DNA from 2 places in the Methylophaga sp. UBA3613 genome. Region 2 is predicted to be linked to the other one. Evidence: riboswitches for the same ligand, from Rfam matches in the RefSeq annotation. Region 2 holds a riboswitch; the other holds the start of a gene.

Region 1 (5,630 bases), on a different contig from region 2:
ATCACGTTCTGTAAATTGATATTGGTAGCTTGGTGCTAGTGATTTTGATGTTACCGTCGCATTAGACGAAAAATCACCGGTATCTTCATCAGCGATTGAACGTTGTGCTCTTTCAGAATAACCCGCATTCAATCCGTAATTACTTCGTTCTGTATTATAGCTAGTCGAAAAATTTGCAAATGGATCCTGACGATCAAGCTCGCTTAAACTGGCATACCTTTCTACCCTATAGCCGGTATTCAGTGCAATTGAACCATTTTCAACTGAACGTGATAACAATAAAGTAGGGGTAATTTTGGTAACAAAACTACCCTCTTCTTCTTCACGTAATTCAACATTATCATCATAACTAAACGTTGGCGAAAAATCGGCACCAATAATATATTCGGCTGCGTTGGCAAAAGGTGATTGAAATAAAGTTGCAGTTAAAACCGCCGTAATAATGTTAATTTTCATGCTGACTCCATCTTGGTGTCGATCATTATTATCCGTAAATTAAGGAATAATAATGACATCACCGCTTTCAAGCAGCACGTTAGATTCAAGTGATTTACCTTGTTTAATATCAGCATAATAGACAGGAATAATTTGCTGTTTCATTCCATCTCTACGCAAAATGATAATGTCATTTTCTTTCGCATAAGTAGTGAGCCCACCAGCTAAACTTAAAGCCTGCATTGCGTCAAGCGGTTGACTCATTCCAAAGGAGCCAGGGGTTAGAACTTTGCCGAGGATATGAATGGTGTTACCTGAAACCTGATTGACGGTAACGTTAACGACTGGATCCGAGATATATTCTGAAAGTTTTTCTTTAAGCTCAGTTTCTACATCAACTACTGTTTTATCTTTGGCGTTTATTTGGCCAGCTAATGGAAACGAAATAGTACCATCGGGAAGAATAACGACCTCTTTCTGCAAAGCATCTTCATTCCAAACTGAAATGCTTAACATGTCACCTGCATTAAGTGTGTAGGGTTCTGAAGCATGAACAACTGTTCCAATCGAAAGTGTCGCTAATAGCAACACTGCATTTACCAATTTATTCATTATTCTTCTCCATGTTTATAATTTACATTCGCTTCGGATGATAACACGTTATTTAAGCATAAAAAAAGGGAGCATTTCTGCTCCCTTATTTTAACTGGGTATTATTGTTGAATTAATCAGTTTTACGCTTTTGATTTAGCACGTAAACGCAGTCCCAATAGGCCTAATAAGGCAGGTGCGAAGAGAAAAAGCGCTGCTGGAATAGGCACAGCCGATACTGAAACATCATATTTCAGCTCATCAGAAGAAGCACTAAAGATATCCAAACCATAGTTTATACCAGTCATAAGCGTGGCGGTAAATGAGTAATCTGAGATGAGATTAAACTGATCAATAACAGCACCACCCATCTCAAATAACGATACGGTAGCTGAACTTAGATTTGCTTCTGGATTAAATGACCATACAATTTTAACGGGTGTATTTTGATCTGTAGATAGATCAAAAAATGATGACCAGTTGGTGTTTGGCTCATCTACCGTTCCGTGACCTAATACAACATCGTTGTTATTTAAGCTAACTTCTTGCGTAGCACCTGATGATCCGGCGGTGGTCAAATTTAAGGTTGCTGCATTTGCACTAATTGAGAAAAATAACGTCATAAAGAAAAGCATCGCTTTTTTCATAAGTCGCTCCTTTAAGGGGTTTGATTTATAGATTCAGTTAAGCAATGCAACCCGGCGATCTTACAGGGTAAGACCCGTGGCTTTCCGCCCCCGCCTCACAACAGGTTTGGCTATTGATAGGAAAGAAGAAATCCTTTCCATTGTGAAAACTTCCCAGCTTTTTAAGGAAGTTAATTTAACCGTAACGTTTTTTATTCAGTTTGTACAGAGTCTTTTCTGACAAAAAATATATAAAAAAGGGAGCTTCAAGCTCCCTTTTTCTTTCTCCTACCCGTTTTAGCCTGCAGTCATCTTGGCTCTACGACGCAATCCAATCAATCCTAATAAGGCGGGAGCGAATAAAAATAATGCGGCTGGTACAGGCACTTCTGATAATGAGGTAACTGACACATCGTATTTTAATGCATGTGATGTAGCATCTAAAATATCCAAACCGTAAGTTTTACCTGCTGACAATATGGCCGAAAAAGTAAAATCGCCCGTTATATCGTACGTTTCTGTAAAACTACCATCTAATGCAAAAATTGCTACAGTAGCAGAAACCAGATTTCTCACTGGGTTAAATGACCATTCAACATCAACAGCAGTATTTGTATCTGCTGTGACGTTAAACATTGAACTCCAATTTGATCTGGAGCTTTCAACAACACCACCACCTAAAACAACATTGTTCTTATTTAAGGTGACTTGCTGTTGGGATGCCCCATTTGAGCCCTCAGCTGTTAAATTAAGAGTTGCTGAGTTTGCACCAGCAGAGAATAAAAAGGCTATACATAATAGCATCGCTTTTTTCATAGCAATTTCCTTCTAAGTGAAAAAATAAGCAATGCAGCCCGGCCATCTTTAGTCAATTAAAGATCCGTAGCTTTCCGACCCTGCCTCACGACAAGTTTGGCTTTATATTGAAGATAGAAACAGAATTGTTTCTAAAATTGAGACTTTCTTATATTCGTGAAAGTTCAGTTACAGACTAACAGTTTTTGTGGATTTTTCAAATCATGTAGGTAAATCGCAGATGCAAAACTTTAGAGTCTTTTGATGATATTGAGCCCCACAAAGAAAAGGGAGCCGAAGCCCCCTTTCCTTGAACCAACAATATTGTTAACTCATTTGTTACTATGCAGCAGCTGTTTTCAGTGCTTTACGACGTAAACCGAAAAAGCCCATCAATGCTGGAGCAAATAACCATAATGCAGCTGGTACTGGTACTGCAGAAATTGACAGGTCGTATTTCAGAACATCTGATGTGGCATTAAAAATATCAACACCAAAGAATGATCCCGCTGTCAAAATAGCAGTAAAGATAAAATCACCAGTGATGTTAAAAATAGTTGGCGCACCAACATAACCACCACCAGGTCCAGTCAACAGACCAAAGGCCAATTGAGCATTACTCAAGCTGTTAGTTGGGTTAAATGACCACTCCACTTTTACTGGTGTATCAACATCAGTAGTAACATCAAACAATGATTCCCAAACTCCTGAATTAGCAACAGTACCACCAGCAAGAACTGTACTGTTGTTATTCAGATCAATACTTTGAGTAGCACCTGAAGAACCAACTGTTGATAATGTCAGTGTAGCGGCATTAGCACCAACTGAGAACAATAAAGCTATACAAAATAGCATCGCATTTTTCATAATAATTTCCTTTAATTGAAAAATTAAGCAATGCAACCCGGCCATCTTCAAAACCCAGCCAGAAGATCCGTGGCTTTCCGACCTTACCTCACGGTAAGTTTGGCAACAAAAACAGAAACAACATTGTCTCTGAACTTTTTATCTCCAAGAAATATCTCGGTGATGATTAAACACTACTACTTCATTTGCATGATTGAAATTGTACTATGGTACTAGTGACAAATTTATTGCAAAAAAATTAAATATTTCAGGCTGATTATAGCTGATTTTCTTTTTCTCACAATATCCATATTTAATGAACTTTATAACAATATTCTATTGGTTGTCCCACTTCATGCTGTGAATAATAGCTAACTGAATCAAGTACATAACTGCAAAAAAAAAGGGAGCCGAAGCTCCCTTTTCTTAAAACTAACAATATTGTTAACTCATTTTGTGTTATGCAACCACTGTTTTCCGTGCTTGACGGCGTATACCGAAGAAGCCTAACAGTGCTGGTGCAAACAACCACAATGCAGCTGGTACTGGTACTGCAGAGATTGACAGGTCATATTTCAAAATACCTGAAGTGGCATTAAGAATATCTACTGCAAAATATGAACCTGCAGTCAAAATGGCAGTAAAGATAAAGTCACCAGTGATATTAAAAATAGTTGGAAAACCAACATAATTACCACCAGGGCCAGAAACCAGACCAAAAGCCAATTGAGCTGAATCCAAGCTTGTTGAAGGATTAAATGACCACTCAACTCTTACAGGAGTATCAACATCAGTTGTAACATCAAACAATGATTCCCAAGAACCTGAATTAGCAACAGTACCACCAGCAAGCACAGTGCTGTTGTTATTTAAACTGATTTCTTGAGTCGCACCATTTGATCCGACAGTTGATAAACTCAATGTAGCCGCATTAGCACTAACTGAGAACAATAAAGCTATACAAAATAGCATCGCATTTTTCATCGTAATTTCCTTTAATTGAAAAATTAAGCAATGCAACCCAGCCATCTTCAAATAATACCTGAAGACCCGTGGCTTTCCGACCTTGCCTCACGACAAGTTTGGCGATTTAAAATAGGAACCATTTCCGTTCCCAACAAATAAAGCCACTTAGAAACAGCTCTCAAGTGACGGTTGAACAATACTGTTAATTTGTTACAAATAATGAGCCCTGCAACACAAAATTTAGCTGGATTAACTCAAATCTTTAATCAAATGTGAATTGATTCACAGTGTTTACAATGGTTTTGCAATTTAAGGAAAGGAACAAAGCTCCTTTCCTCAAGTAAGCAGGAATTCAATACGTTTAAAATTAAGCTGTAGCAGATTTAAGTGCTCTACGACGTAAGCCGAAAAAACCCATTAATGCTGGAGCCATTAACCACAATGCAGCTGGAATCGGAACAGCTGATGGTGAAATTGACAGGTCATACTTCAATATATTTGAGGTTGCGTTCAAAATAGCAACAAGATATGTCGTACCAGCTGTCATGGAAGCATTGAAAATAAAGTCACTACTAATATTAAACATTTGTAATGGGCCACCAACTTCACCAAAAGCAAGTTGGGCGGAACCAAGGCTAGTAGTAGGGTTGAATGACCATTCAATAACTACGGGTGTATCAGCATCTGTAGTTGCATTAAAAGCTGAACTCCAAAGGCCGCGAGCAGCAACAAAACCACCAGCAAGCACAGTGCTGTTATTGTTTAGATCGACGTTTTGGGTTGCTCCAATAGAACCAGTACCTGTTAACGATAAGGTAGCTGCATTGACGTTAATCGAGAACAACAAGGCTGCAAAAAATAGCATTGATTTTTTCATAATTTTTTCCTTTTGATGAAAAAATGAAACAATGCAACCTGGCGATCTTAACTTTAAAGACCCATGGCTTTCCGACCTCACCTCACGGTAAGTTAGGCTAGATTGTCGGGAACAACATTGAACCCGAAATGATTGACTCCCAGATGTTTCTCTCAGCCGACATTTCTGATATGCGCATTACCTATCGTGTTGATAGATAACTCAGTCAAAGGAATTGCAAGTGAGTTTTAATCTTAGGAACGAGTTTAAATTTTTTGTTGGCTAGACAGCGATGTCATACCGAAAATTTAACTCTGGACATTAATATACATCCTTTCCAACAAAACCTCTAGTGATCGTTAATAAAATAATTTTCAGATCAAGAAGCAATGTCCAGGTTTGAATATACTGTAGATCATATTTGATACGCCCTTCCATTTTATCCAGCGTATCCGTCTCTCCACGAAAACCATTTATCTGGGCAAGACCGGTAATACCCGGCTTAACCTTATGCC
Region 2 (5,630 bases):
CGGGAACAAAACCTGGATCTTCGCACCGTCACTGTTGGCATCAACCTGACCGATTGCGTCAGTCATGATCTGGAAACATTCAAACGTAAAATTTACGACAAAATCACCCGTTATGCTGGCCAATTGGTGGCATCCTGTAACCGCATTGAAAGACGCTACGGTATTGAAGTTGCCAATAAACGGATTTCTATCAGCCCAATCGGTGTTGTCGGTGCACCTTTTAGTTCAGAACAATTAGTTGAGGTCGCCGTAACGCTTGATAAAGCGGCGCATGAATTGGGTGTGGATTTTATTGGTGGTTTTACTGCTTTGGTAGAGAAGGGCATGAGTAAGGGCGATCAGGCTTTGATCGAAGCCATTCCACAGGCGCTGACGGAAACGCAACGAATCTGTTCATCCGTCAATGTGGCCAGTACGCGTGCCGGTATCAACATGGACGCGATTCTCAAGATGGGGCAAATCATCAAACAGGCTGCAGAACTCACTGCAGACGATGATGGCCTTGCTGCTGCAAAATTAGTGGTATTTGCCAATATTCCACAAGATGTACCGTTTATGGCCGGTGCTTATTTAGGCATCGGTGAAGCAGATGCGGTTGTCAGTGTTGGTGTCAGTGGTCCTGGTGTAGTTAAAGCGGCTTTGGAAAAAGCCTTGGCTGAAGATGAAAATATGGATCTGAGCCGTGCGGCGGATGTCATTAAACAAACAGCAGCCAGACTGACACGTGCTGGTGAGTTGGTGGGCCGTGAAGTGGCACAATTACTAAATCTGCCATTTGGTATTGTCGACTTGTCGTTGGCACCGACACCGAATCGTAATGACAGTGTCGGAGAGATTTTTGAAGCGATCGGTTTGCCAGCTTTTGGATCACCAGGCAGTACCGCATTTTTATCCATGCTCAATGATGCAGTGAAAAAAGGTGGTGCGTTTGCCAGCTCACATGTGGGTGGTTTAAGTGGTGCGTTTATTCCGGTTTGTGAAGATTTGACCATTGCTGAGTCGGCTGCAAACGGCACCTTGAATCTGGAAAAACTCGAAGCCATGACGGCAGTCTGTTCAGTTGGCCTGGATATGGTGGCTTTACCTGGAGATACTTCAGCTGAAATGCTATCCGCGATTATTGCTGATGAAATGGCAATTGGTGTCATCAACAAAAAAACCACAGCAGCAAGATTGATTCCAGCGCCTGGCAAAAAAGCAGGTGATATTGTCCGGTTTGGTGGTTTGTTGGGTGAAGGCCCAGTGATGGCTGTCAATATGGGGAATCAGGAAAACCGCTTTGTTCGCTTAGGTGGCCGTATTCCTGCTCCGATTCAAAGCTTGGTTAATTGATCATCTTATGCTAACAATTAAAAAGCCGTGACAGAAACTGTCACGGCTTTTTTAGATAAAATAAGCGTCAAAATTACTGGCTTTTCGCTCTTCTACGCATTGCTAAAAAGCCCATCAAACCTGAACCAAATAACCAAACTGCTGCTGGTATTGGAACGGCTGAAACCCGGATGTTATCCAGCATCGCTCCAACATTATCCCCCCCGAAGTTTCTAAAAGATAATTTATCCCCATCAACCAAATCAACCAGGAAACTATAGGTATGCCAATTTTCATCCCAATCCAAGAGAAGATGATTAACAAGTGCACCTGCTCCAAACAACACCGAAACTTGGTCAGCAGGACCATTACGTTGATTACCAGATAAATCAAAACTCACTTTGTATTTACCTGCAGAAAAACCATTTTTAGAAGACAAAATCCCTGCGTCACCAGTTGAGCCGTCCAGATCTACGCAAAAGCTACCAACTGAACAAACGATTCCCCATTGATTACCGTTTTTGATCAAATCAACCGTACCGTTTGATACATCCCAATTAACGAAGCTGTTATAGTTTAAGACAGAACTCGCTTGACCTTCACCTTCAAAGCTATCATATAGGCTATTAATGGTTGCAGCAAAGGAAACTGGAGCAAAACATAATGCAGATATTGCTAAAATTTTTGTTAAGTTTTTCATAGATATATCCTCAATTTTTGTAGTTCAGCAATCTCAACTTTGAGACCGGAAACTTTCCGTCCTTAATTCGCATTAAGTTTGGCAAAAATTAAAAATAAATGTGTCTTATAAAGTTCGACACAGATTCAAAATAATCCTTATTTAGACGTTTTTTAATTGTACTTTGGTACAAATACACTTAATAAATCACTTACGGTTAGTCCGGTAACTTATTAATGCAAAAACTCGTTGTACAAATTATTATCTTTCAGTGGGATAAATCTCAGCTTTCTGATGCGCACAAAAAAGCAAGGGCAGGATTACCTGATCGCTATCCGCTAAAATCCTCCTCTTCTGTTTTGTCTAATAAGCAAATATTGCTTGATAAGCATGGGGATGATATTTCTGGAAATCGCATTCGCTATCAAATGACAGATGATTATTTTTTAATTGATCGTTATCGTGTTGGTTTAAAAGCCAAAAAAGTGGAGTTCAAACCACGATTACAGGCCGATGAACCACCGATATTACTTACTTCGCTCGAAGAAGGGTGGGTACAGTGTCAGTACCAGTGGCGTTACCGGATGGATGAAGGCGGTTATATTTACTGGCTTTATGAAAATGTGATCGTAAATGTCTGCTTCGCAGAAAAAAACGATCCAGGTGTTTTTGTAAACTCACCTCCCACCCAACGTTTTACATCTCTACTGACCTGACTCACCAAACGCTCACAAAAACCATAAGTCCACTTGCTTTTAGTTCATGCTTGAGGATGAGATGGAGAGCACAGGTTTTTGGAGAGTAAATCTCTATAATCGCATTAAATTTCTACGGGACAAATTATTTTCTTTCCTTGGAGTCAATATATTACGACCAAGGTAAAAGTCCCTGGTTTTAGTGAGAATTATCCCTTGTAATGAAAAGGTAATATGCCTAAGATGCCCCGGCATTTTAAGATCGTTAAAATCAATTAACAGTTCTGTTTAAATATTTTTAATTGCCTGTTATGAATCAGTAAGTCCTTGAAATTATTTCAACTTAATCGCTAAGTAAAAACAGACGGGGTATTGACCATCTATCTAATGACCACCTCAGCCAAAACAAAGCCAAAAAGCCTCTCGTGAACAGCTATGTAGCCGATACCTCACCGGTTGCCATAGTGAAGTTTTGTCTGCAGTCTGAGCGGCAGATAGCAATTCTCGACAGTACAGCTTCCATCGTTGATATTTTTGGTTTTACCGCAGCACAAATTATTGAAGATTCCTCGTCTGCATGGATGAGCATTGATTCAGATGATCGTGGCATTATTCTGCAGAAAATGGCTGAGTCAGCTCAAACGATGCAACCTCTGAATCTGGGTTGGCATGTGTTACACCCTCAGAAAGGTAAGGTTTTAGTGGATTGCAAAGCCATGCCTGAAGCGGATTCAGAAAACGGAATGGTATGGCATGGCTATTTTCAAAATATCACCGACCTGAAACGTACAGAGCAGGAAAATCAGTCTCATTTGTGGTTTCTTGAATGTCTGGATCAGGTCAACCGGGCTATTCAGGGCACCAATGATCTTGAGCAGATGATGAGTGATGTTCTGGCAGCGATATTGTCGTGTTTTGCATGTGACAGAGCATGGCTTTTATATCCTTGTGATCCAGCAAGTGCCACTTGGCATATCCCCATGGAGCAGACCACTCCTGACTACCCTGGTGGTCTGTCTGCTGGAACAGATTTCCCGATGACCGAAGAGGCAGCCCGAGGTCTGGAAGCCTATCTGGCCAACAGTGAACCAGTAACGCTGATTACCACTATAGAAAGTCCTGATGCACCCGAATTTCTGAGAGAGCATCATATTCGCTCAATCATCGGTACGGCCATCTATCCAAAAACCGGTAAACCCTGGGTGTTTGGTTTGCATCAATGTTCGTATGAGCGAGAGTGGACTAACGACGAAAAACGTTTATTCAGTGAAATCGGTCATCGTTTATCTGATGGCTTGACCAGCTTGCTGATATATCGTGAACAACGTGAGAGTGATGAACGCTTTCGGCAGGCGTTTGAATTTGCTGCGATTGGAATGGGGGTGTTGTCCTTGAGTGGGCAGTGGTTAAGAGCCAATCATTCCATTTATGAAATGTTCGGCTATTCCGAAACTGAACTACTGCAAATGACCTATCAGGAAATGACCCATCCCGAGGATTTGCATAAAGGACAAGCGGAGCTTGATCGGCTGATTGCTGATCAAATTCCCTATATGCAGATTGAAAAGCGCTATCGTCATCAAAATGGGGACTATTTCTGGGCAAGACTCACAACCAGCATTGTCAGAGGAAGAAACAACCAGCCGCTGTATTTCGTTTCGCAGATAGAAGATATCGAAGAGCGTAAAAAATCAGATCAAAGTATCGCCCTGTTAAATTTTGCTATCAATCAGGTAAAAGAATGCATTTATCTGCTGGATGGAAAAGGGCGCATCAGATATGTCAACGATGAAACCTGTCACACCATGGGATACAGCCGTGACGAATTAATGGCTATGTCCGTTCCTGAAGTTGACCCAGATACCTCTCAGGAGGTTTGGAACGAACATTGGCAAGAACTTAAACAAGAACGTTCCGTTCGTTTGGAAACTCGCCATAAAACAAAAAACGGCAGGATCATTCCAGTCGAGGTGAATGCCAACTATTTTGAGTATGGCGGAATTGGCTACAATCTGGCACTAACGCATGACATCACTGAGAGAAAAGCGGTTGAAATTGCTTTGCGGGAGCAGGAAGAACGTTTCCGGCAACTTGCCGATAATATTGAAGAAGTTGTCTGGCTGACCGATCTTGCTATGGGGCATCTGCTTTATATCAGTCCAGCCTATCAAAGCATCTGGGGACGCAGCTGTGAAAGTCTTTATGATAAGCCGTCGTCCTGGTTGGAAACGATTCATCCTGAAGACATAAATAATGTCAGTCAGGCTGTTGTTCAAGGCAAGATAACTGGCGAATACGATATTGAATTTCGCATTATCCGCCCGGATAGCACCATTCGTCATATTCACCAAAGAGCCTTTCCGATATTGAATGAAGCGGGCGATGTGTATCGAATTGCCGGCACTGCCCAGGATATAACGGAACGGAAAGAGCAGGAAGCACATATTGAATATCTTGCCTATCACGATTCATTAACCGCTTTACCAAACCGTTTATTGACGATGGATCGTCTGGGGCATGCGATTACCCATGCTACACGTCATGCCGATGTATTGGCCGTTTTGTTTCTGGATTTGGATCGCTTCAAAACCATCAATGATTCACTTGGTCATCAGGCAGGTGACTTGCTGTTACAGCAGGTTGGTTCACGCCTGCTTGGGGTATTACGTGAAGAAGATACCATCGGCCGGGTGGGAGGTGATGAATTTCTGATTTTGCTCCCCAGTATTAATACACCTGACGATGCGGCACATGTCGCCCAAAAGCTACTCGACATTTTATCTCCACCCTTTATGGTAGTAGGTCATCAATTACATGTTAATGCCAGCATTGGGATCAGTTTGTGCCCCCGAGATGCAGTCAATGCTGAAACATTAGTGAAATATGCTGATACAGCGTTATATCTGGCCAAAGAGCAAGGCCGAGGCGTTTTCCGTTTCTTCAGT

What was found. A riboswitch is a leader RNA that binds a small molecule or an ion and turns the genes downstream of it on or off. The one in region 2 is predicted to bind cyclic di-GMP.
Region 1: it holds a riboswitch for cyclic di-GMP, as region 2 does, so the genes downstream of both, B3S93_RS11380 (hypothetical protein) here and B3S93_RS07610 (VPLPA-CTERM sorting domain-containing protein) in region 2, are expected to answer to the same signal.

The regions. Positions count from the first base shown of each region.
Region 1 covers NZ_DFLS01000008.1:317,738-323,367, reverse strand. Annotated here, with positions in the region: gene B3S93_RS11400 (hypothetical protein) at 1-456, opposite strand, end outside; gene B3S93_RS11395 (polysaccharide biosynthesis/export family protein) at 496-1,047, opposite strand; gene B3S93_RS11390 (hypothetical protein) at 1,170-1,673, opposite strand; cyclic di-GMP riboswitch class I at 1,716-1,794, opposite strand; gene B3S93_RS11385 (hypothetical protein) at 1,950-2,468, opposite strand; cyclic di-GMP riboswitch class I at 2,498-2,579, opposite strand; gene B3S93_RS11380 (hypothetical protein) at 2,790-3,314, opposite strand; cyclic di-GMP riboswitch class I at 3,343-3,428, opposite strand; gene B3S93_RS11375 (hypothetical protein) at 3,753-4,277, opposite strand; cyclic di-GMP riboswitch class I at 4,306-4,390, opposite strand; gene B3S93_RS11370 (hypothetical protein) at 4,627-5,136, opposite strand; cyclic di-GMP riboswitch class I at 5,166-5,244, opposite strand; gene B3S93_RS11365 (undecaprenyl-phosphate glucose phosphotransferase) at 5,437-5,630, opposite strand, start outside.
Region 2 covers NZ_DFLS01000006.1:291,305-296,934, reverse strand. Annotated here, with positions in the region: gene B3S93_RS07615 (PFL family protein) at 1-1,332, shown strand, start outside; gene B3S93_RS07610 (VPLPA-CTERM sorting domain-containing protein) at 1,406-2,011, opposite strand; cyclic di-GMP riboswitch class I at 2,027-2,104, opposite strand; gene B3S93_RS07605 (hypothetical protein) at 2,227-2,706, shown strand; gene B3S93_RS07600 (bifunctional diguanylate cyclase/phosphodiesterase) at 3,111-5,630, shown strand, end outside.